DNA from 2 places in the Bacillus sp. PK3-067 genome. Region 2 is predicted to be linked to the other one. Evidence: predicted binding sites of a transcription regulator. Region 2 holds the regulator's gene; the other holds the start of a gene.
The links. The regulator NrdR, encoded in region 2, represses ribonucleotide reductase genes. The targets are predictions, from matches to a motif close to AACACNATATATNGTGTT.
Positions count from the first base shown of each region.

Region 1: the regulator NrdR is predicted to act here: its motif matches at 10,710-10,727, upstream of M1D73_RS27955 (anaerobic ribonucleoside triphosphate reductase).

Region 1 covers NZ_CP096491.1:17,594-30,277, reverse strand. The annotation lists gene M1D73_RS28000 (L-lactate dehydrogenase) at 302-1,246, opposite strand; gene M1D73_RS27995 (formate/nitrite transporter family protein) at 2,034-2,882, opposite strand; gene M1D73_RS27990 (FAD-dependent oxidoreductase) at 3,512-4,444, shown strand; gene M1D73_RS27985 (Crp/Fnr family transcriptional regulator) at 4,784-5,491, opposite strand; gene rd (rubredoxin) at 5,845-6,009, opposite strand; gene M1D73_RS27975 (NAD(P)/FAD-dependent oxidoreductase) at 6,035-7,249, opposite strand; gene M1D73_RS27970 (FprA family A-type flavoprotein) at 7,271-8,506, opposite strand; gene M1D73_RS27965 (class I SAM-dependent methyltransferase) at 8,652-9,359, opposite strand; gene M1D73_RS27960 (YwiC-like family protein) at 9,472-10,197, opposite strand; gene M1D73_RS27955 (anaerobic ribonucleoside triphosphate reductase) at 10,740-12,605, shown strand; gene nrdG (anaerobic ribonucleoside-triphosphate reductase activating protein) at 12,602-12,684, shown strand, end outside.
Region 2 covers NZ_CP096490.1:4,551,619-4,564,302, reverse strand. The annotation lists gene ytaF (sporulation membrane protein YtaF) at 1-480, shown strand, start outside; gene coaE (dephospho-CoA kinase) at 532-1,134, shown strand; gene M1D73_RS23470 (glyceraldehyde-3-phosphate dehydrogenase) at 1,244-2,272, shown strand; gene speD (adenosylmethionine decarboxylase) at 2,663-3,046, shown strand; gene nrdR (transcriptional regulator NrdR) at 3,330-3,791, shown strand; gene M1D73_RS23455 (replication initiation and membrane attachment family protein) at 3,944-5,353, shown strand; gene dnaI (primosomal protein DnaI) at 5,387-6,325, shown strand; gene M1D73_RS23445 (DUF4177 domain-containing protein) at 6,357-6,554, opposite strand; gene ytxC (putative sporulation protein YtxC) at 6,789-7,670, shown strand; T-box leader at 7,702-7,930, shown strand; gene thrS (threonine--tRNA ligase) at 7,978-9,915, shown strand; ribosomal protein L20 leader region at 10,126-10,246, shown strand; gene infC (translation initiation factor IF-3) at 10,310-10,813, shown strand; gene rpmI (50S ribosomal protein L35) at 10,835-11,035, shown strand; gene rplT (50S ribosomal protein L20) at 11,073-11,429, shown strand; gene M1D73_RS23415 (dUTP diphosphatase) at 11,872-12,363, shown strand; gene M1D73_RS23410 (M42 family metallopeptidase) at 12,434-12,684, shown strand, end outside.

The DNA of each region.
Region 1 (12,684 bases), on a different replicon from region 2:
TAAAGGAAACTATGCACAAAAGGTATCAACATTTTGTGAAAATCATAACATATTTAGCTATAAATAATTATGTCGCTTCTAAAAACGTTCAATCTTGATATGTTATGAACTAATGTCGTACAGAATCTTAATTTCTTAATAATGTTTATAAAATGATTCTTTACAAGATGAAAGTACTTTATTTCTATTTAAACAAACATTTTTTCTATACTATTTGCTTTCTGAGTATATTAGATTAGGTACCTTTAAACTGTTGCTAAGTATTTATATATTCGACATAATTTTATACGATAAATTCATCTTATAGTATTGGTGACATGGTATCTTTTAATGTATGTACAGAATGATTAAAGTTAAACTTTTCTTCCGCATTTAACTCAATTTCTATAATTTCTCGAATACCTTCGCGATTAATAACAGCAGGAACTCCTATATATACATCATTATGACCATATTCATTTTCAAGGTATGCAGATACTGTTAATACACTATTTTCATGATGTAGAATTGCCTTTGTTATACGTAATAAAGACATTCCAATTCCATAACAGGTTGCTCCCTTACGTTCAATTATATGATAGGCCGCATCACGTGAACGAACAAAAATTTCGTCTAAGTCACTTTGATTATACTGACTTTTATTTTCTAAAATGGTTTGTAGCTTTTGAACGCCCACTGACACATGACTCCAAACCGGAAGCTCCGTATCACCATGTTCACCAATTATATAAGCATGAACATTATGAGAATCGATCTCAAAATATTCTCCTAACATGTAACGGAAACGTGCAGAATCAAGTGTTGTACCTGAACCAATTACGCGTTCTTTCGGCAATCCAGATTCTTTCCAAGTTACATATGTTAAAATGTCCACTGGATTTGTTGCAATTAAGAAAATACCATCGAATCCGCTTGACATGACATTACGTATAATTTCTTTAAAAATCTTAGTATTTTTTTCAACTAAGTCTAAACGTGTTTCACCTGGTCTCTGTGGCAATCCGGCCGTTATTACAACAATTTGTGCATCTTTACAGTCCTCACAGCTACCCTTCCATACTTTTGTTGGTGATGGTGAAAAAGGAATTGCATGACTTAAATCCATTGCTTCTCCTTCTGCTCTTGCTTCATTTACATCTACAAGAACGAATTCTTCTGCCAACCCCTGATTAATCATACAATATGCATAACTACACCCTACGGCCCCTGTACCAATTAAAACTACACGATTAATATTTTTATTCATTTATAGATCCCTCACTATTTATGTTATGTTTTTGTGCATTGTTGTTATTCTAATAAAAAGAGATTTAATTGATTTTGAATAAACAAATAATGAACTCGAAATACATTAATGTTCAATACCAAATAGTTAAACTTAAATTCCTTTTCATATGTATTTCCAGCAAATATTGCTCCAACATTATTTCTTATTTAACTCAAAAAAATATTATGTATAGCTTCACTAGATAAGATGATTTTTCTTTATCTATATTTCAAAGATTCATTGATATGCTGTGGAAAATCTAGTTTATACATCTAGTTAAATAAAATTGTTAGCGCTTACATTTTTATTAAGATTCATTAATTGATTATCACTTCTCATAATGACATTCATGCTTATATTATCTTCATTCAAATCTAATTACTGCAAATTTTTATTTTTTATATCGAAGGTTATCTCACCTATTTTAGCAATAACCCCCTAAAAGCACTTCTATACCAAATAAACTTTTTCAAAATTCATTTTCTAATAAACCCCCCACTAATTTTTTAGAGTTTTCTGTAATAAATTTGACATGTGATCTTGCATTTTATATTAACAAATTTAAGTCACATAAGTTGTGAATGTTTTTTGTATATTTCTCTTCCCTTATATGTCTAACAAAAACAAATAATATATTTTATAAAAGAAAAAAATATATTTAAAAGAATTATTAAAACGGTATTTCCAGCTAATTAAGCCAACTTATATAAAAATAACATTCAAAATAATTATGTTATTTTTATACGAAAATGATTATATTAGTAGCTCAAATTTTTATTTGTGTTTGTAATGGGATGTTTTCCTCACATTGAGATTCAACTAAATCGCCCTTCTGTTCAGCTGTAGGGTTGTTTTGGGTTATATAATGATATACCATGCCAACAAATACAGATCCACCAATAATATTTCCAATTGTAACTGGAATTAAATTATAAATAGCCCCACTAAAAGAAATAGTATTGGGATGTGGCGATACCAGGGAGATTGCAAATAGCGATAAATTTGCAATGCTATGTTCATATCCAGATAAAAAGAATGTAAAAACCAATAACATCATAACAATTATTTTTGCTGTATCCCCTTTTACTTGAGAAGGAAGGAAGCATGCTAGACAAACAAGCCAATTACATAAAATAGCTTTGAAAAATAGCTGTATTGTCGGTGTATTCATTTTTACTTCAACAACATTACTTATCAAATGTTCATATTCAATTTGATCAAAAATACCAGTACCATAAAATAATAACGCAAAAAATATTGCACCTACCAGATTACCTAAAAAACAAGCACCCCAGTTACGACAAGTATCTGAGACCGTTGTTTTTTTTCGTAAGGTCGAAATTGTAAAATACATTGTATTCCCAGTAAATAATTCCGCTCCACCATATATTATTAATATAAGTGCAATTCCAAAAAATAAAGAAGCACTTAAATAAGTTGCAGGTGAATTTACAACGTGAAAAAAATCCCCTAATTTAAAACATAATACTATAATAAATCCAATATAGATGCCGGCTAGTAATGCACGAACAAAATATTGTATTGGGGTTATATCTAATATTTGTTTCTTCTTTTGTGCAAGTTTTATAGCATCAGCTATCCCTTGTTCTAACATAAAATTACACACTCCTTTAATTCATGGTTTTTATAAATAATCCTAAGAATAAACTACATGTTTCAATATTCACTTTCAAGATTTTGTTCAATATTTCACAAAATAAACATACTCACTTTACAAAATGATTCAAATGATGTGCAATCTGCTATATTCACTAAATCCTAGAAGGTGCATAATACACGAATATACCTAGTCAATATAGAATAAAAGAATAATTAATCTGGTATAGAAAGTTTTAATTTATCATGTTTAGGAAAAACACTCCATCTTAATTTTTACTTACTTGTATAGGGACCTATCAGGAAATTATTCGCATTTATACATAAAAAAGCTTTAATTATAAGGTTACAGTGTGTTTGTATGCGTTATTCTTTAAAAATTGAAGAAATACTACTATCAGCAAACATATTCAACATTTTCCATCTGAAATATCTTAGTAACATTTTTAAAATTTGCCTCTAACCTATGAGTTTAATGGGATCATCTTTGTATCTCATTACCCGAATAAAGATAATTTGTGACATATTTTAAAATAAACTATATATCAAGCAATCTGCTTTTTAAAATTGTTATAATATGAACGAACATCATTGCTCAATACTTCACAATAAAAAGGAGAAATTGATATGAGAAAACGAAAACGCTTAGTAATTATCGGTAATAGTATATCTAGTTTACGTTGTATTGAACAGATTTTAATACAAAATCCTAATATGTATAGCATTTCTATTTTCAGTGATGAACTCTATCCTCTCTACAATCAAATAAACACTATTTCTTTAAATTTAGATATTAAAAATAGAATACAAAAGCAATATAATTGGTACAAACAACATAATATTAAGCTTTTTACAAACGAAAAAGTAATAGAAATTGATCGTGAGGACGAGGTCATTGTTACAGATAAACGCCGTATTGTTTTCTACGATAAACTCATCATTGCAACAGGATCTACTGCTTTTATTTTTCCCGTTAAAGGACTACAATTATTTGGAGTAAATAAACTTAGAACAACTGAAGAAATCCAATTTCTATTAAATATTAAGAAGCATGCAAAGAAAGCTATTATTATTGGCAATGGCATGCTCGGTCTAAAAATTGCACAAAAATTATTTGATTTTGGAATAGACGTCCACGTAGTTCATTTCAGTTCACACTTAATGGCAAAACAAGATATATTGGATTGTTCATCACTATGTAACAAGCTAAAAGCAAAAGGAATTCAATTTCTCATGGAAAAAAACACGGTTAAAATCCTAGGTACAGACTACGCAGAGGGGATTCAATTCGAAGATGGCACTATTAAAAAATATGATTTAATTGTAATACCTATTGGTAGGCGACCTAATACACATTTAGCAGAAAAAGCTGGCTTACATGTTAAACGTGGCATAGTTGTTAATAAGCATATGCAAACAAATGATAAATTAATTTATGCAATTGGTGAATGCACTGAACACAATGGGATTACATTAGGATTTCCAGCCCCCCTCCATGCACAAGCTACTGTATTAGCCGAGCATATAACAAATGTACAGACAAATACTCTTTTTGCATAATTTCTTAGTTAATTAAAACTAATTCTTTATAACTTTTATCTAAAAAACTCTTCTTAATCATTGTTTAAGAAGAGTTTTAAACCTTTGAAAACGTGTTAAAGAGAACACTTTAATATTGACACATTTGCAACCCCGTTACGTATTAAATTAAGTTTGATTATAAGGCATGTGATATTTTGTGGCTCAAAAAATCCATACCTTATCAATTAAACCGATTGGTAACACATATTCCCTTTTTTGTGATTTCCTCATATATAATGATTTTAAGAATTTATACAATTAAAATACTTGCTAATTTGTAATAACTCCTCTTTTATATTCTGAGAAAGGGGGCTTTTGTCAGAAACTGATAAGTCTTCTAATAGCTAACTGATTTTTTATTATTATTTTCTTATTTCCAACAGAGGCCATGAGTCCTAAACTTTCAAACTTATTCAATTTACGACTAATAGTCTCTCTTGTTACACCCGCATAATTTGCCAATTCCTCTCGTGTCAATGGCAAGTTAATAAGTATTCCATCCTCAGTACTTTTTCCATATTTATCACAAAACTCCAATAGTATGTGAGCAATTCTAACTTCAGGATTGTTTGTAGCTAAATTTTGCACTAAATTCTCTATCTTAGCTAAACGTTTTGTGACAACTTTTAACAACTTTAATGCAATACTTGGATTTCGTTCCATTATATAATCCATATTTTCTTTTTTTAGCATACAGATATGAGTATCTTCTATAGCATATGCACTAAAATTACTTTTTTCATCATAATTAAATATATTTAATTCACAAAAGGATTCACCACTTGTTAGTATATGCAATATTTGCTCTTTCCCTTGAAGAGTTAATGTACATAGCTTTACTTGTCCACTATTAATAATAAATAATGTATCTGATTTATCTCCCTCAAGAATTAATGGCTGGCCCTTTTTAAACTTCCTATGTTTTGTCATTGAAGCTATATTACCAATTTCCTCTTCGGAAAGGGTCTTAAAAATTAGTACTTTTCTTGGACAAAGCTCTCTTGATTTTTTATGATTATCGTCCATATTTTCTCACCTTACTCTAACTATAGAATTAAAAATATAATGATATCCAAGGTTATTATAGACATTTTTATCAAATATTGCAGTGACCCAAATCACAACTATATGTTTATGAAGACAGTGATATACACTATCCTCATAAACATATTTTGATATGGCATAGAAAAATATGTCCCTGAGGAGAAAGGGTGGCGCCAGGGCCATATAGAGTGTACCGAGAATGGCTGAATCGGTATAAGTATCTGCTACATAATTATTATAGAATTTTTTAAAGAATATTTCTGTGACCAGAATCACATTCAAAAATATAAAAAACAATGAGAATACTGTGCAGTATTCTCATTGTTTTTTCCTTCTTATTCATCTAGTGGTGCAAAATGATTTTTATCTTCTCCGCACACAGGACAAACCCAGTCCTCTGGTAAATCTTCGAAACTTGTTCCTGGTTCTATATCCTCATCTGGATCCCCTACCTCTGGGTTATAAATATATCCACATGGTAAACAAATGTATTTTTTCATGATTTCCTCTCCTTTTTGTACAGCTTTATATTTTTTCTTTTAACTTGCTCATTATTTCACTTATGTTTGTATTTAATAAATCTATTCCTTCTAACGATACATGCTTTTCAATCGCAGATTTGTAAGGAATAGATGCAGCAACTCCTTCTAATGAAATCAAACCGACTATTTTATTATCCTTAATAAATAACCTTGTATACTTATCCTTACCGTCTTCTTCAACAATTGTTTTATCACATTGCTCTTCATTAACAACTCCAATTGAAAATAAAGATACATTGAATGCGTTAAAAATAGTGGTTGGAATTTCTTTTTTATAAATGGCAGTTTTAGAGACCATATTACTACCTGCTACTCTTCCTTGTTCCAAGGCAGTCCCCCATAAGCCTTCAATTTCATTATTTACTTCTGCAACATCTCCCGCAGCGTATACGGAGTCTATATTTGTTCTCATCTTCTCATCTACAACAATACCTCTATTTAATTTAATAGCAGTATCATGTACAAGTTTAGTGTTCGGAGTAACGCCAATTGAGTAAACAATACTATCACAATTAATTTGAGAATTGTCGTTCATCTTTATGCCAGTTACAGATTCTTTCCCGAGAATAGAATCAATAGAAGTATTTAAATACACCTTTACCCCTTCCTTTTCAATTTTTCGTTTCAAGAGAAGCGAAGATTTTGTATCTAATTGTCTTCTCATTAATAAAGGAGCTACTTCTACAATGGATACCTTTTTACCAGCTTTCAGAATAGACCATGCTGTTTCTAACCCTTGTACACCCCCACCAATGGTCACAACACTTTCTTTGTTCTCTAAATGACTTTTAAGCTCATCTGCTTCTTTCATGTCCCTAATAGTAAAAATATTTTTTTTATTAATTCCATTTATCTCTAATCTTCTATTATTCGCTCCTGTACAAATTAATAGTTTATGATAAGAAAATACCGCTTCATTGGATGTAACAATAAATTGCTCATCTGTATTAATTTTTACCACCTTTGTATTTATAAAAACTGATATGTGATTATCTTGATACCACTTTTTCTTTTTAATTAACACTTTTTCATTGTGTAAATCTGAATACAGATCCTTTGATAATTTAATTCTTTTATACGGTAGTGATGGCTCTTCACCAAAAATAAATATATTTGATCCTTTATCATACTCTCTAATAGTTTTAGCGGCATTTACAGCGGCTACACCACTTCCAATAATAACAAAATTCTTTTCCATGTTTTCACCTCCATTTTTCTATTAAATAGAACTCAATAATAAATCTGTAACAAATGTTGTTGCATGTTGGATTTTCTTTACTTTTCCCTCATCTCTTGGAGAGAATCTAATCCGAATAGGAAATTCAACATGAGTCATACCTGTAGATTTGATAACTTTTGATGTGCTTTGTACATTCATATTTGTTTCATTGAGGTAATCTTGTATCACCTCTATTGCCTCTCCACTCCAACCATATGAACCGAATGAAGCTGCAATTTTCCCTTCTAGGTTCATTTCTGTCATTTCTTTTAAAATGTCTTCTAAATTACCAATCATATCTGCATATCTAGTTGAAGATCCTATAAAGACTGCATCTGCTTCTTGAATACTCTTTAAAACCTCTAATTTTTTTGATTTATCAACGTTAAATACTGATACATGAATATTATCTGCTTCTAAAGTTTCTTTAATAATATTTGCTACTTTTTTTGTATTATTTTTAATTGTTGTATATACAATTGTTACTTTCTTATCTTGATTCGTATCTCTACTCATATCCGCATATAATTTAATATACTTCTGTATATCCTGACGTAAAATGTAGCCATGAGATGGTGCAATCATTTGTACATCCAAATCTTTTAGAGCTTCTATTAATGTTCTTACATATCTTCTATGTGGATGGATAATGGCATTATAATAGCCAATAAAATCTTCCGTAATATCTACATTCGCTTTATCACTGAAAATCTCGTCATTTGCTATATGAGTACTAAAAATATCACAAGGAAATAAAATTTTATCCTCTACACAGTAGGTAATCATTGTTTCTTCAGTATGAAGATATGGCGTTTCTTTAAATTTCAATGTTTTTCCACCAATATCTAATGTATCACCGTCTTTTACTATTAAAAACTTTCGATTATGCAGCTTATACATCTCTTGTATTTCTGGTACTGCAATTTCTGTACATACAATCGTTGCATTAGTAGCTCTTGATGCTAATGCTGCCAATCCCCCTGAATGGTCGGGTTCTGTATGATTCACTACAATATACTGAATTTCTTGTGGATCAATTAATTTACTTAATGATTCTACAAATTCTCTTCCAAACTCTATATCAACTGTATCAATCACTGTTGGTTTTTCCGTTTTTAGCAAGTACGCGTTATAAGTTGTTCCTTTTGCTAAGATTAAACGATGAAATGGAACTTCTCTATTATCAACTTTTCCTACCCAATATATATCTTTAGTTAACTTAATTTCTTTGCCCATATAACTCAATTCCTCCTCAATCAGATTCGATTTACCACTGAATTATATAAACTTTTTTATAATTAAAAGAGGACTAGAATCACATTTTAAAAAATTAATAAAAAAACACCTGAGTAACAGTTTTCTACTCAGGTGTTTTTTTAATTTATTTTGTTGCTACAATTACTAATGCAGGACCATCAAGTGAATATATTTTTTTATCAAAATTAGCGTAAGTTTCTACTGACTCAAATCCACAATCTATTAATATGGGAAGTAATTGTTTTTTTGTAATTGGATATAACTCTATACTATTTGAGAATTCTTCACCACTTGTATTTAATGTTACAGTAAATAGCACCTTGTTTCTCTCTATTACATAATCTCGTTTGAATGAGAAATGTTCTTTCTTAATTACTGGAAATATGAAATTTTTTTGATTTAATACTTTTTCATAGTTTACAATTTGAACTATGAACTTTCCATTTTTCTTAAGTTTTTTAAAAGAACGTTGAATGAAATCAGTAATTTCCTGTACATTGTCCAAATGAACCAACGTATTTCCAATACAATAAATACCATCAAATATCCCAGGCACATCGTCTATTTGCTGCATTCTAAGTGTATTTACAAAAAGTCTTCCCTTATGGGTTATAGCCTTCTCAGAAATTTTATCAGCCATTTTCTTCTCTGGTTCCATCGCAGTTACAATCATTCCTTTTTCAACTAATGCATTAGCCACATTCCCTGTTGCCGCACCTACATCAATTACGGAGTCCCCCTCTTGTAAATATGAAGCAATAAAATTCAATTGTTTTTCATTTTCTGGAAAAATTTCATCATAATACGGCATTAATTTTTGGTAAAAAGTCATTATTTATACATTCCTTTCTACATCCAGGATTGGAGAAAACATTAATACAACAATTAATCCGAACTAATTAATATATGAATATAATATAAACAATATGAATCATTATTAGTCTTTACGAGACAAAATATTTAAATACTATTATTGTTGTAATAAAAACGTAAATAGCATTTATACTCTCTAAAATCCCCACATTTAAGATTGAAATATTCCTTCCATACAGTACTATAGACCGTATCAAACTTGGGATAAAAATAATGGTAATCGTTGGTGATAAAATAAGCGTAACAATCACAAGTAATAAATGGTACCACCATGACAGAATGCGATACGTTGGATTCTTTTTTTCACGTATCATTGTTTTTACATAAAACGTACTTCCTATAAAATATAAAAATGTTATAGTCGCTATTATCAATATATTTTTATCGACTGTTTTCATTGTGAAGTAATAACTTATAATGCCCCCTATACAAAACAAAAGAATTGCACATACATCATTTAATAAGGCTCGTTCATTTTTTTTGCTAGAAAAATAAATGTTTATACAAAAAAACGGGAGCATAATAATAGAAAAGTAAACTATACGCCATTCATAACTAAGAGCAATAGCTGCACATATACAAGCCTCACCAAAGTAAAGAAAAAAATAATATAAATAATACTTCTTTCGCGGCTGTTTTACATACATTAATAAGGGATATGTAGCTAAATACACAAAAAACCACGCTAAAAAAAGAGGTATATGATACCATGTCCATTTACCAGTTAAAATACCTAAAACAAATGGAATAAGCAGCATTCCCCAGGCTCCATGCTGCTTTGGAATAATTAACTTCATTCTTCCACACCTCACATTTAATTTTTTATCAAAATGTTACGTAAGAATGATAATAAGTAGCATATATATCATTAAATTTATAGATAAAAAACTTTACCAGTGAGAGAATCCCCCCACTGGTAATCATACTCCACCAATTTAGGGAATACGCATCCCAAATAGTAAAATATAATGAATTTCTCATACTCACTCTTCTCTTATAAGATAAACTATGTTTTTAAAAAATACTGTGCGTGAAATCACTGCATTCTATTTTTATTCCTTTTATTTTATAAAATAAAACATTGTTCAGTGTGTTTTTACTCTCTATTGATATCCTCACTCTTTGAACCTAAAACAAAAGAATTTTTATCTATAAATAATTGAATCATTCTATATCTTTTCATTTTTTATGAGCAAGGTAATACGATAAACTTCTAGATTTAGTCTCTTCTAAACAGAAAAGATTACATACTTCATTTATTAGTACCATTGCAGAAACGCACTGTATATAGTATCATTTATCGATATCAGACACTATATATTGAGAGGGAGTGAATTTGATGAACAACTCAGACAATGTAAAACAGCAAAAAAATACTTTATGGACAACTTTTGATAAAATTATAAACAGTAACGATCAAGACTTAATGCAAGAAAATGCAAATGTTGATGGTCGATCTCCAATGGGAATGATGGGAACATTTGCATCAGAGAGTGCAAAACTTTATGTAAGGGAACATTTGCTTTCTAAACAAGTAAAAGAAGCTATTAATCAAAATATTTTATACCCACACGATTTAGATTTTTATGCAACAGGAACAACCACGTGTTCACAAATCCCTTTAGCACAATTGCTGAAAAAAGGGTTCCACACTGGACATGGCCATATGAGACAACCACAAGATATTAAAAGTGCATTAGCACTCTCGTCTATTATTCTTCAAGCTAATCAAAATATGCAGCATGGTGGGCAATCTCTTGCCATGTTTGATATAGATTTAGCACCCTATGTGAGGAAAACATTTGAAAAAAACAAGAAAAAGTTAATAGACTATCCGCTAACAAAGGAACAAATCGAAGTGTTTGCATGGAGAGAAACAGAAAACGATACATATCAAGCATGTGAAGCATTTATTCATAATTCCAATAGTATGCATAGCCGTGGTGGTGGACAAGTTCCGTTTATTTCAATTAATTACGGAACGGACACATCAAAGGAAGGAAGACTATTAATTAAACAATTACTACAGGCAACACAAGCGGGATTAGGAAAAAGCGAAACGCCTATTTTCCCCATTCAAATTTTTAAGTTAAAAAAAGGTGTAAATTTTGAAGAAAAAGATCCAAATTATGATTTATTTGAACTTGCATTAGAAACAACAGCGAAGCGATTGTTCCCTAACTTTTCATTTTTAGATGCGCCATTTAATGCAGCGTATTATAATGGGCACCCAGAAAGTGAAGTATGTTATATGGGGTGTCGTACTCGTGTGATGTCTAATATTCATGGTGAGGAGACAGCAATTGGCAGAGGAAATCTATCATTTACCTCTATTAATCTAGTAAAATTGGCTTTAATAAATGATTCAAAAGAAGGATTTTTCAAATCGTTAAATCATTATATCAAACTTGGCATTCGTCAATTGCTAGAAAGATATTCATATCAATGTACAAAAAAAGCAAGAGATTTTCAATTCCTATATTCACAAGGGATTTGGCGCAATGGAGAAAAACTACAACCAGAAGACTCAGTTACTGAGATTTTAAAGCAAGGAACATTGAGCCTTGGTTTTATTGGACTTGCGGAATGCTTGGTTGCCTTAACAGGAAAACACCATGGGGAAGATAAAGATTCATGGCAACTTGGAAAAGAAATTGTTACCTTTATGAGAAATAAGATGGACCAAGCAACAAAAGAGCATTGCTTGAATTTTACCTTAATTGCAACTCCTGCCGAGGGACTATCAGGGAAGTTCATCAAAAAGGATCGTGCTGATTTTGGAACTATTACAGGTGTAACCGATCATGATTACTATACAAATTCATTTCATATTCCAGTTTATTATCCTATTCAAGCAATTAATAAAATACGTTTAGAAGGACCGTTTCATGCTCTTTGCAACGGTGGTCATATTACGTATATTGAACTAGATGGGGCGGCAGCGCATAATCAAATGGCTTTAAAACAGATTGTTCAAGCAATGGCACAGTATGAAGTAGGATATGGTTCAATTAATCACCCAGTGGATCGTTGTAAATGTTGTGACTATAATGGAGTGATTGAAAATGAGTGCCCTAGCTGTGGAAATATAGAAGATCATCATATTGAAAGAATTCGCCGTATTACTGGATATCTTGTAGGGGACATGTCAAAATGGAACAATGCAAAGCGTAGTGAAGAAGCAGATCGTGTGAAACATAAATGAAGGTAATGAATATTATTCATGATAGTGTAGTAGATGGTGAAGGGTTACGGACAGTTGTGTTTTTTGCCGGTTGTCCGCA
Region 2 (12,684 bases):
ATGGGAATTGGACATATGATCGCGAAAGTATTTTCACCTGTTATCGCAACGCGTATCGGTGGGCTTGTTCTTATTGGAATAGGGATTTGGGTATTATATCAATTTTTTCGAAGTGAGAGAAAAGAAGAACCGAAGCAAGAGGAGAAGGTCTGGAAATTAGAGATTGCCTCGCTAGGCCTAGTGATTCAAATTTTACGGAAACCGACTGTTGCAGATTTTGATAAATCAGGCACCATTTCTGCAGGAGAAGCATTACTTCTTGGTATAGCTCTTTCTGTAGATTCATTTGGTGCCGGAATTGGTGCATCTTTATTAGGGTATGCACCCGCTATGATGGCGATATTAGTTGCAGTTATGAGTTCTTTGTTTTTATTTATTGGAATGAAACTTGGAACGGTTTTATCAAATATGAAGTGGTTACAAAAATTTACATTCCTGCCTGGAGTATTACTCATCATTATTGGAATTTGGAAAATGTAAGTATGGGCGTGGAACATTAGTTTCGCGCCTTTTATTATGAGGAGGATTATTATGACAGTAGTAATTGGATTAACGGGAGGCATTGCAAGCGGAAAAAGTACAGTGTCTCAAATGTTTCGTGAACTGAGCATACCAGTTATTGATGCAGATATTATCGCAAGAGAAGTTGTAGAGCGAGGAAAACCAGCATATAACAAAATAGTAGAAGTATTTGGAACGGAAGTGTTACAAGAGGATGGAGAACTAGATCGTCCAAAACTAGGAAGTGTCGTTTTCTATAATGAAGAAAAACGATTGCAGTTAAATAAAATTGTTCATCCTGCAGTGCGTGAGGAAATGAATAGGCAAAAGGAAATGTACATAAAGGAAGGTATGCAAGCGGTTGTGTTAGATATTCCTCTCTTATTTGAAAGCAAATTAACAAGTCTCGTTGACCGCATTTTAGTTGTAGCGGTTAAGCCGCATACGCAATTAGAACGTTTAATGAAACGAAATAACTTTTTAGAAGAAGAAGCAACAGCTCGTATTCAATCTCAAATGCCGTTAGAAGAAAAAGTGAAAAATGCAGATGAAGTGATAAATAATGATGGCACAATTATGGGAACGAAAACACAATTGCAGGTAATTTTAAAAAAGTGGAACATTATTGACTAAAAAATTGTGAAATTAATGAAAATGCTTAGTGACATATCCCCTTTTTGTGTTATACTATTATTGGGATTGGAGATAAATAGTATAACGCATTCAAGGGGGATAACATATTATGACTCGTGTGGCAATTAATGGATTTGGACGTATTGGGAGAATGGTATTTCGTCAAGCAATAAAAGAAAGCGCATTCGAAATTGTAGCAATCAATGCAAGCTATCCATCTGAAACGTTAGCACACTTAATTAAATATGATACAGTTCATGGCAAGTTTGACGGAACAGTAGAAGCATTTGAAGATCACTTATTAGTTGATGGAAAAATGATTCGCCTTTTAAACAACCGCGATCCAAAGGAATTGCCTTGGACAGATTTAGGTGTTGAAGTTGTAATTGAAGCAACTGGTAAATTTAATTCGAAAGAAAAAGCAATTCTTCACGTTGAAGCTGGAGCGAAAAAAGTTATTTTAACAGCGCCTGGTAAAAATGAAGATGTAACAATTGTAGTTGGTGTGAACGAAGACCAATTAGATATTACAAAACATACTGTTATTTCAAATGCATCTTGTACAACAAATTGTTTAGCGCCTGTTGTGAAGGTGTTAGATGAGCAGTTTGGAATTGAAAATGGTTTAATGACGACAGTTCACGCTTATACAAATGACCAAAAAAATATTGATAACCCACATAAAGATTTAAGAAGAGCACGTGCTTGCGGACAATCAATCATTCCGACAACGACAGGTGCTGCGAAAGCGCTAGCAAAAGTTCTTCCACATTTAAACGGAAAACTTCATGGTATGGCACTTCGTGTACCAACACCAAACGTGTCTCTTGTTGATTTAGTAGTAGATGTAAAACGCGATGTGACAGTTGAAGCTATTAACGATGCATTCAAAACTGTTGCAAACGGTGCGTTAAAAGGTATTGTAGAATTCAGCGAAGAGCCTTTAGTATCTATCGACTTTAATACAAATACACACTCAGCTATTATCGATGGTTTATCTACAATGGTAATGGGTGATCGTAAAGTGAAAGTACTTGCTTGGTATGATAACGAGTGGGGTTACTCTCGTCGTGTTGTAGATCTTGTAACGTTAGTTGTTGAAGAGTTAGCGAAACAAGAAAATGTGCAACACATTTAAGTGAATAAGGGAGGAGAGGGCAAGGCGATATTTGCCCTCTTTTTTTAATTTTTTCTGAAAAGGAAAAAAATTATATAAGTATATTTTAAAAAGTGGACATACCACGAAACGTTGTGATTACTGCATTTGTGAATCGTTTATTTTTTTTAGGGAAAAGTAAAGAGGAAAATATGACAGAAAATCGAAAAAACTGTTGTTGCAAAATGAAAATAAACAAAGTATACTAACACTCGTAAACTTAAGAGCTGAGGTACGTAGTCACTACTTAAAGGGTTAGGACCTCTCTGGACTAACTTTCCCCCGTGGTAGTGGAGCAAGCCAAATTGCAAATTAGTTTTCAATTCGAACAGTTAGAATAAATTTACAAGGGGGAACTGTAGAATGGATACTATGGATACGATGGGTCGTCACGTGATCGCTGAACTTTGGGATTGCGATTTCGACAAGCTTAATGACATGCCGTATATTGAACAATTATTTGTGGATGCAGCACTAAGAGCTGGTGCTGAAGTGCGTGAGGTTGCTTTCCATAAATTTGCACCACAAGGTGTAAGTGGAGTAGTAATTATCTCAGAATCACATTTAACAATTCATAGCTTTCCGGAGCACGGTTACGCAAGTATTGATGTTTATACTTGTGGGGATCGTATTGATCCAAATGTTGCTGCAGAATATATTGCAGAAGGTTTAAACGCGAAAACGCGTGAGAGCATCGAGCTTCCTCGAGGCACTGGTAGCTTCGAAATTAAGCAGAGAGAAACAAAAGCTCTTTAAAAAAGAACATAATTGATTTAAAATGTAAAGAGGTGTATAATGCACCTCTTTTTTAGTTTATAAAAAAGGGAAAATATAACGTACTCGTTAGTTGAATAAATTGGACTCTTGCAAATGAGGTAGTGCCCTATATACCATCTTATTTTTAAGGATGAGATGATAAAGTGATGCGCTGGAACTTAAAGTGGTAAGAGAGTTAGAATGAGTTATATAATATTGTATATATATTTTAGGTGAAGTGAGTAGAGAAAAATAAAGAGTATAGTGTAAAGGAGTGAATGAATTGCGTTGTCCATCCTGTTCTCATAATGGTACAAGAGTGTTAGATTCGCGTCCGGTAGACGAGGGGCGCTCTATTCGAAGAAGGAGAGAGTGTGAAAGCTGCTTAAGTCGCTTTACGACCTTTGAAAGGGTAGAAGAGTCACCTCTTATCGTTGTAAAAAAAGAAGGCACACGAGAAGAGTTTAATAAAGAAAAGATTTTACGCGGTTTAATTAAAGCGTGTGAAAAAAGACCAGTATCTTTAAGACAATTAGAAGAAGTAACACAAAGCGTGGAACGTGAACTGCGTAATTTAGGTATATCAGAAGTGAAAAGTGATATGATTGGTGAAATTGTTATGGAAGAACTTCGCGATATTGATGATGTTGCTTACGTACGTTTTGCTTCTGTATATCGTCAATTTAAAGATTTAAATGTATTTATTGAAGAATTAAAAGATATACTGCAAAAAGAAAGAGAGTAGAAGTTGTATTTTATTCTCTTTACATACCGTAAGTAATAGGATAAGAGAGCTAGAAGCGCAAGCTAATAGCTCTTTTTCACTAAGAATTTATATAATGAAGATAGAACGAATGAAGTAGAGGATAGATTGGATGAGAGAAAGGAAAAGCAAGAATGGAAAAACAGTCATGGATGGAGCTATTGCCGATTGATCGTTATAAAGTAAGTGCGAAAGGACTACTGCACAATTACGACCGAAAAGTGTTAACGATGTTGTATCAGCCGTTAATAGGTAGTAGAGCTTTTAGCTTATACATGACACTATGGGGAGAGCTTGAGCAAGATCGTGTATTTGGAAAAGAGAATACGCATCATTCCCTTATGGTGACTATGCAAATGCAACTTCCTGAAGTATATGAGGAACGAGTAAAGTTAGAGGCAATTGGGCTTTTGAAGGTATATATTAAGAAAGAAAAAGATATTCGAATGTTCATATATGAGTTGCAACCACCTTTATCTCCGAAGCAGTTTTTTGATGATATTGTTTTAAGTATCTTTTTATACAATCGATTGAGCAGGACAAAATATAATCAAGTAAAGCAATATTTCTTAGAAGAAGAATTTGATTTTGCTTCTTATGAAAATGTTACGCGTTCTTTCAATGATGTGTTTGGTTCGTTTAATCCAGGACAACTTGAGCATGCGCAAGAAGACCTTCGTATTCCAAAAACGACAACTATGCCAAGTAACGAGAAGGGAGACGCTCCGAAAGTTTGGAATGATTTCTTTGATTTCTCTTTATTTGTAGATGGATTGTCCGCTCTTGTTCCTAAAAAGGCGATTACAGATCAAGTGAGAGACTGCGTTATAACACTTGCTTACGTGTATGGTGTAGATGTGTTATCGATGCAAAATATCGTTCTTGGTGCAGTGACAGAGATGCAAACAATTGATATGGAAAGGCTTAGAAAAGGAGCGCGCGATTGGTATCAATTTGAAAATGGTCAAGCATTACCGGTATTAAGTGAAAGAGTACAGCCTCATGCTGCACGTACGATGAAAGAGAAAGAGCCTTCATCGCAAGAGGAGATGCTAATAAAGCAGCTAGAGGAAATCTCACCAAAACAACTATTGAAAGAGATTTCTGGTGGTGCAGAGGCAACGAAAGCGGACTTGCAAATCGTTGAAGATGTCATGATTAATCAAAAATTGACACCAGGAGTTGTGAATGTACTTATTTATTACGTTATGCTACGCTCAGATATGAAACTTGCGAAAACGTATGTCGAGAAGATTGCTGGGCATTGGGCACGTAAAAAGGTCGGTACAGTAGCGGACGCGATGGCGTTAGCGAAAGAAGAGAACCGTCAATATCAAGAGTGGGCTGAGACGAAGAAAAAAGGCCGTACGGCGAAGAAAACGGTGCGGAAAGAAATGGTGCCAGATTGGCTTAAGGAAGAAGAGCCGAAAGAACAAGAGAAAGAAACAGTGAAGAAAGATGTAAGTGTAGAAAAAGATGCAAGTACGCTAGAAGATGAACGAAAACGACTAGAAGAAGTGTTAAAAAAATATAAGCGTGATTAATAGAAGAGAATGAACGCTCTTTGAGGTGAGAAAATGGAGCATATTCAAAATTCATTTGCAAAATTAATGGAAAATGAAAACTTTAAAAATAGATATGAAGTATTAAAGGCAGAAGTAATGGCGCATCCGCGTGTGAAAGAATTTATAGATGAACATAAGGGTGAAGTAACGACTTCTATGATTGAGCGCAGTCTTGTGAAGTTATATGAATATATTGGACAAAGTGTAGGTTGCGTGGATTGTCCGGATTTAGGCTCATGTAAAAATATGCTACAAGGGTACGAGCCAAAGCTTGTTATTCAAGGGAAGATGATTGATATTCAATACGATCGCTGCGTTAGAAAAGTAGCGCATGACGAGAGAAAGAAATATGAAAAACTTGTTCAAAGTGTATATATGCCAACGGATATTTTACAGGCAACTATGGAAAACTTAGATCCTTCTGATTTAAATGCACGTATCGATGCGATTGGTGCAGCGAATGAATTTTTAAGTACATATGAACCAGGTAAAAAAGCACAAGGTTTATATTTGTACGGTAAATTTGGTGTAGGAAAAACGTATTTGTTAGGAGCAATAGCGAACGAGCTTGCTCGAAAGAAAATAAGTTCGATGCTCGTATACTTCCCGGAATTTTTACGTGAAATTAAAAGTTCAATTCAAGATAATTCGATTGGTGAGAAGATTGATGCGGTTAAACGCGTACAAGTTTTAATGTTAGATGATATCGGGGCAGAAGCGATGTCAAGCTTTGTCCGTGACGATGTACTCGGTGCAATCTTACAATTCCGTATGTTAGAAAACTTACCGACGTTCTTTACGTCTAATTTTGATTTTAAACAACTGGAACACCATTTAACGTATACGCAGCGTGGCGAGGCTGAAGAAATGAAGGCAGCACGTATTATGGAACGAATTAAATATTTAGCGAAACCAATTCCGATTGGTGGGAAAAACCGTCGTCATAAGTAAAAGAGCAAGCTGAGAAGCTTGCTCTTTTGTATTATAGTGATATTTTCTTTTCAAATATGAGGTCGAAATATTCAGGTTGTCCAGAACTGCCAAACGTAGGGGCAACAATCTGTACGAACCTCCAGCCATCTCTAGCATGTTCTTGAATAATTTCTTGGTAGTCTTCAGCTGGTTTTGAGCGAGTGAACCCCCAATGTAATTCGACTTTTACGAATTTATATTCAAACATTCAGATACCCCCTTTTATTGATAAGTAAAGTATACAATAAAAATTCATAGTAGCTTGTATCATTTTTTTCTCCCTCCCTTAATATATATAAAATTAGCAAGCCATATTGAGTGGATTTTCTAACGATAGGAAATGTGATTCTACTAAGAGTGAAATTCACGCGGGACGGACTCTTATAGGATTTGTAACGTATAGATACAGTCCTTTAGAGCGGGGATAAAAGGGGGGACAAAAGTGATTGAAATTTGCTTCGAAGAAAAAAATGATGCTATGCACGTATATAGACAATTGCTGAAAAGAGCGGAAGTGTTATATAAGGAAACGAGTGTGTATTTACAGGAACAAAAAGTGGTGATTCACATACCAGTACGTGAATCGAATTATATTGAAAAAATCTTATTGCCAGTAATGGTGTATTTCATTGTGAATGTGAAACAAAATGAGTGGATTTATACGATTTTAAAAGAAAAGTTTTTTTATGAAGAACAAGAAGAGTGTCATCAAATATTGCACATGGCACATGAGATTTTAAAGGGAAGAAGAAAAGGTGTAGCTCAGGATTTAACGCGTAACGCATTTGAGTCATATATTAAGTCTTCTTTAAATAATTGGCTTTGTGATCCGCTCTCATTCTCGTTTTCATCATATATCCGTTTTCGTCTTCGTACATATAGGGAAATGGTGGCTAAACTTGCGGAAGTGGCAATTGATGAATATAAGATGGAGCAAGAATACCAAATGTTCATTGAGACGCTTCGGCAACAAGTAAGTAGCCGTAAATCACGTTTGTCTTGCGTGCATCTTATTTTTGATGAAAGCTTTATCTTTTATGATGATAAAGGTAGACGTTTAAAACAGGAGAAGTTGGTCCAATATATAGATGAGGAATTATTAAAGCAAAATGATGTATATATTGATACGAAAGTAATTGCGCCGCTTCTTTCTATTTCGCCTAAAAAGATTTATTTATATACGAAAGAACAAGACCATAATATGATTATTACTTTGCGAAATGTGTTCCAAGAACGGGTCCAATTACATGGATTACATGATTTTGAGCGCAATGTGAAAAATTTAAAAAATAAAGGTAACGCCCTTGATTTTCTAAGTTTTTGAGCATATAATTACCTACATAAATGAAATATATTGAAATGTCATGATGAGGACATGAGTAGTTTTCTACGATTTTCAGAGAGGGAAGCCTTAGGGTGTGAGCTTCCTAGTACGGGATTATTACTTACCACCTCTAAACTTTAGCAGTGAACGGTTTTTCTAGTAATTGCTAACGGACAACACCGTTATGTTGAACTTGAGCAATTAACAATTATGTTAATTGGAACAAGGGTGGAACCACGAATTCAACACTCGTCCCTTTTTACGGGATGAGTGTTTTTTATTTTGAGAAAAAGAGGAGTGACCAGTGATGGCAGATGTAGTTAAAATTACTTTCCCTGATGGAGCTGTGAAGGAGTTTCCAAAAGGCGTAACAACTGAAGAAATCGCAGCTTCTATTAGCCCAGGCTTAAAGAAAAAAGCTGTAGCTGGAAAATTAAACGATGAGATGATCGATCTTGTTACACCAATCGAAGAAGATGGTGCAGTTTCTATCATTACATTAGATTCTGAAGATGGCCTATATATTTTACGCCATTCAACAGCCCACCTTTTAGCACAAGCGTTAAAACGTTTATATAAAGATGTTAAGGTTGAGCTCGGCATTGGTCCAGTAATTGAAAATGGCTTCTACTACGATATTGATATGGAAGAAGCAATTACAGTTGAAGACTTCAAGAAAATCGAAAAAGAAATGCAAAAAATCGTGAACGAGAACTTAGAAATCGTTCGTCATGAAGTACCACGTGCAGAAGCAATTCGTCGCTTTGAAGAAATCGGCGATGAGTTAAAATTAGATTTAATTAACGATCTTCCAGAAGATGCAGTTATTTCAATCTATGAGCAAGGCGAATTCTTCGACCTTTGTCGTGGTGTTCACCTTCCATCTACAGGGAAAATTAAAGTGTTTAAATTATTAAGCGTTGCAGGTGCTTACTGGCGCGGCGATAGCAATAATAAAATGCTACAACGTATTTACGGTACTGCATTCGTTAAAAAAGCGGAATTAGATGAGCACTTACGTATGCTTGAAGAAGCGAAAGAGCGCGATCACCGTAAATTAGGTAAAGAATTAAAACTATTTACTAATAGCCAAAAAGTAGGACAAGGTTTACCACTTTGGTTACCAAAGGGTGCAACAATTCGTCGTATTATCGAGCGTTATATCGTTGATAAAGAAGCAAGCTTAGGCTATGATCACGTATATACTCCAGTACTAGGAAGCAGAGAGCTTTATGAAACTTCTGGTCACTGGAACCACTACCGTGATGGCATGTTCCCATCAATGGAAATGGATAACGAAGAATTAGTTCTTCGTCCAATGAACTGTCCTCATCATATGATGGTTTATAAAAATGATATTCACAGCTACCGTGAATTACCAATCCGTATTGCGGAACTTGGAACAATGCACCGTTATGAAATGTCAGGTGCGTTATCTGGATTACAACGTGTACGCGGAATGACTTTAAACGATGCGCATATTTTCGTTCGTCCAGATCAAATTAAAGAAGAGTTAAAACGTGTTGTAAACTTAACTCTAGAAGTGTACAAAGATTTCGGTTTAGAGAACTACTCATTCCGTCTATCTTACCGCGACCCAGCAGATACTAAAAAGTATTATGCGGATGATGAGATGTGGGAAAAAGCACAAGGTATGTTAAAAGAAGCTATGGATGAAATGGGTCTTGATTACTATGAAGCTGAAGGTGAAGCGGCATTCTACGGTCCAAAACTTGACGTTCAAGTTCGTACTGCTCTTGGAAAAGACGAAACACTTTCAACTGTACAATTAGACTTCTTGCTTCCAGAACGCTTTGAATTATCATACGTTGGTGAAGACGGTAAACAACATCGTCCAGTTGTAATTCACCGTGGTGTTGTATCAACTATGGAACGTTTTGTAGCCTTCTTAATTGAAGAATACAAAGGTGCATTCCCAACATGGTTAGCTCCAGTTCAAGTACAAGTAATTCCAGTTTCTCCGCAAGTACATTTAGACTATGCGAAGAAAGTACAAGACGAATTGCGTCGTGCTGGTATCCGTGTTGAATTAGACACTCGTGAAGAGAAGATCGGTTACAAAATCCGTGAAGCACAAATGCAAAAAATTCCGTACATGCTTGTAGTAGGTGACAATGAAGTAACTGAAAACGGCGTAAACGTACGTAAATATGGTGAACAAAAATCAGAAACAATCGCATTAGATGCTTTTGTTGACATGATTAAAGTAGAAGGAAAACGATAAGAAAAAGCCGCGGTATACCGCGGCTTTTTTATGTAATATACTTGAGAAAAATTAGAAAAAATAACCATGTAACACTTATCATAAAAAAGTATTGCAAGTATGTTAGTTGTTTGTTACAATATTTCTTGTTGTTAGTAAAACACATCGCGTCTTCTTGACAGACGTCATGTCCTATGATAAACTCATCAAGGATAATAGAATATTGTTTTGTGGAACAAGTAGAAGCACCCGCTTCTCACCTGATGGACGCATTCGCAGTTAACAGGTAAATGTATTTCTTACTTAAGATTTTACAAGTGTGGGTGTCGTATGCCCGCACTTTTTTTGTTCGGGTTCTATGACTACAAAATATGTTCTGAGAAAACCTTGGAGGTGGCTTACTATTAGCAAGGATATGATGATTAACGAGCAAATTCGTGCACGTGAAGTACGTTTAGTTGGCGCAAATGGCGATCAACTTGGAATCAAGTCTCGTAATGACGCTTTAGACTTAGCTGCAAATCTTAATCTTGATTTAGTATTAGTTGCTCCAAATGCGAAACCGCCAGTATGCCGCATTATGGACTACGGTAAATTCCGCTTTGAGCAACAGAAGAAAGAAAAAGAGCAGCGCAAAAATCAAAAAGTAATTAGCATGAAAGAAGTTCGTTTAAGTCCAACAATTGATGAACACGACTTTAACACAAAACTTCGTAATGCTATCAAGTTTTTAGAGAAAGGCGACAAGGTTAAAGCATCAATTCGCTTTAAAGGACGTGCCATTACTCATAAAGAAATCGGTCAACGTGTTTTAGATCGCTTCTCAGAAGCTTGTGCTGAAGTTAGCACAGTTGAATCTAAGCCTAAAATGGAAGGACGCAGTATGTTCTTAGTTTTAGCACCGAAAAACGATAAGTAATAGATAGAGGAGGAAATACCTATGCCTAAACAAAAAACTCATCGCGGCGCTGCAAAGCGTTTCAAAAAGACTGGATCAGGTAAACTGAAACGTTCTCACGCTTACACAAGCCATTTATTCGCTAACAAATCTACAAAAGCTAAACGTAAACTACGTAAAGCTGGTGTAGTAAGCGCTGGTGACTTCAAACGCATTCGTCAAATGCTTGACAACTTAAAATAAGTTCGGCTGATATATAGAACAATTAGGAGGTAATATTATGCCAAGAGTAAAAGGTGGTACAGTTACTCGTCAACGTCGTAAAAAAGTAATTAAATTAGCAAAAGGTTACTACGGTTCAAAAAATACATTATTCAAGGTTGCTAACCAACAGGTTATGAAATCTCTAATGTATGCATTCCGTGACCGCCGTCAAAAGAAACGTGACTTCCGTAAATTATGGATTACACGTATCAACGCAGCAGCTCGTATGAATGGTCTTTCTTACAGCCGCTTAATGCACGGTCTTAAAAATGCTGGCATCGAAGTTAACCGCAAGATGCTTGCTGACTTAGCTGTTCATGACGAAAAAGCTTTCGCTGAATTAGCAACAGTTGCAAAAAACAACATTAACTAATTAATTAGTTGAAACCTTAGAAGAATTTTCTTCTAAGGTTTTTTTATTTGTATTCAAATAGAAGTTAGAAGTGAAAGAAATTCTAAAGATTAACGGCTATGTTGTTATCAATATGACAAAATCAATATAAAAGTTATAGCAGTATAGAAGAATATACATATGAAGTCAGGAGAATACTCCTGGCTTTTTTCAATTCTGCTCGTTTGGAAAGAAGAGTATCTTTCCTAGCTGAAACGACACTGCTATAATGGAAAGATGATATGGAACTTTCATCAGATGAACAATTTAAGAGCGATGACTGAAACGTATTTGTAAATTAAGGACAAGCTATTTTATAAAGAGTTAGATAGCTGACTTATTCATAAGAACTGAAACATAATAATGAACTTTGAGATGAAACAACATTGTTGCGTAAAATGCGATGTTGGAGGAGGACAATAGAATGGACTTACTACAACTATTTAAATTACAAAAAGAATTAGATGACCGTATTGCAAAAGAACATGACTTACAACCGAAAAAATTGTTAAAAGAAAAAATGTTAGCTCTTCTTGTAGAAATTGGAGAACTTGCAAATGAAACACGTTGTTTTAAATATTGGAGCAACAAACCGGCATCAGAACGTGAAGTAATATTAGAAGAATACGTAGATGGTTTGCATTTTATTTTATCAATCGGAATTGATTTAGGTATTGATAAAAACTTCCTATTCTATAAATGTGCACAGACGAATAAAACACAAGTGGAAATTTTCTTAGACACATATGCGAAAGTAATTCGTTTTACAGATCAACCATCTATTACAAACTATATTGAATTATTTACGAGCTATCTTCGACTTGGACAAGCACTTGAATTTGAACAAGAAGAGATTGAAAAAGCATATTTAGATAAAAATGAAGTAAATCATCAGCGTCAAACACAAGGATACTAATTTAATTTTTGAATATTTCAATTTAATTATTGTATAATGAATTGACTGAAGAAAAAGGAGGGTGTTGGCAATGACAAAATTAGACGCGACATTGACAATGCTAAAAGAATTAACAGATGCACGTGGTATTGCTGGTAATGAGCGTGAACCACGTGAAGTAATGAAGAAATATATTGAGCCGTTTGCGGACGAACTTTCTACTGATAATTTAGGGAGTTTAGTTGCGAAAAAAGTAGGGGAAGAAAACGGCCCGAAAATTATGGTTGCAGGTCATTTAGATGAAGTTGGATTTATGATTACACAAATCGATGACAAAGGTTT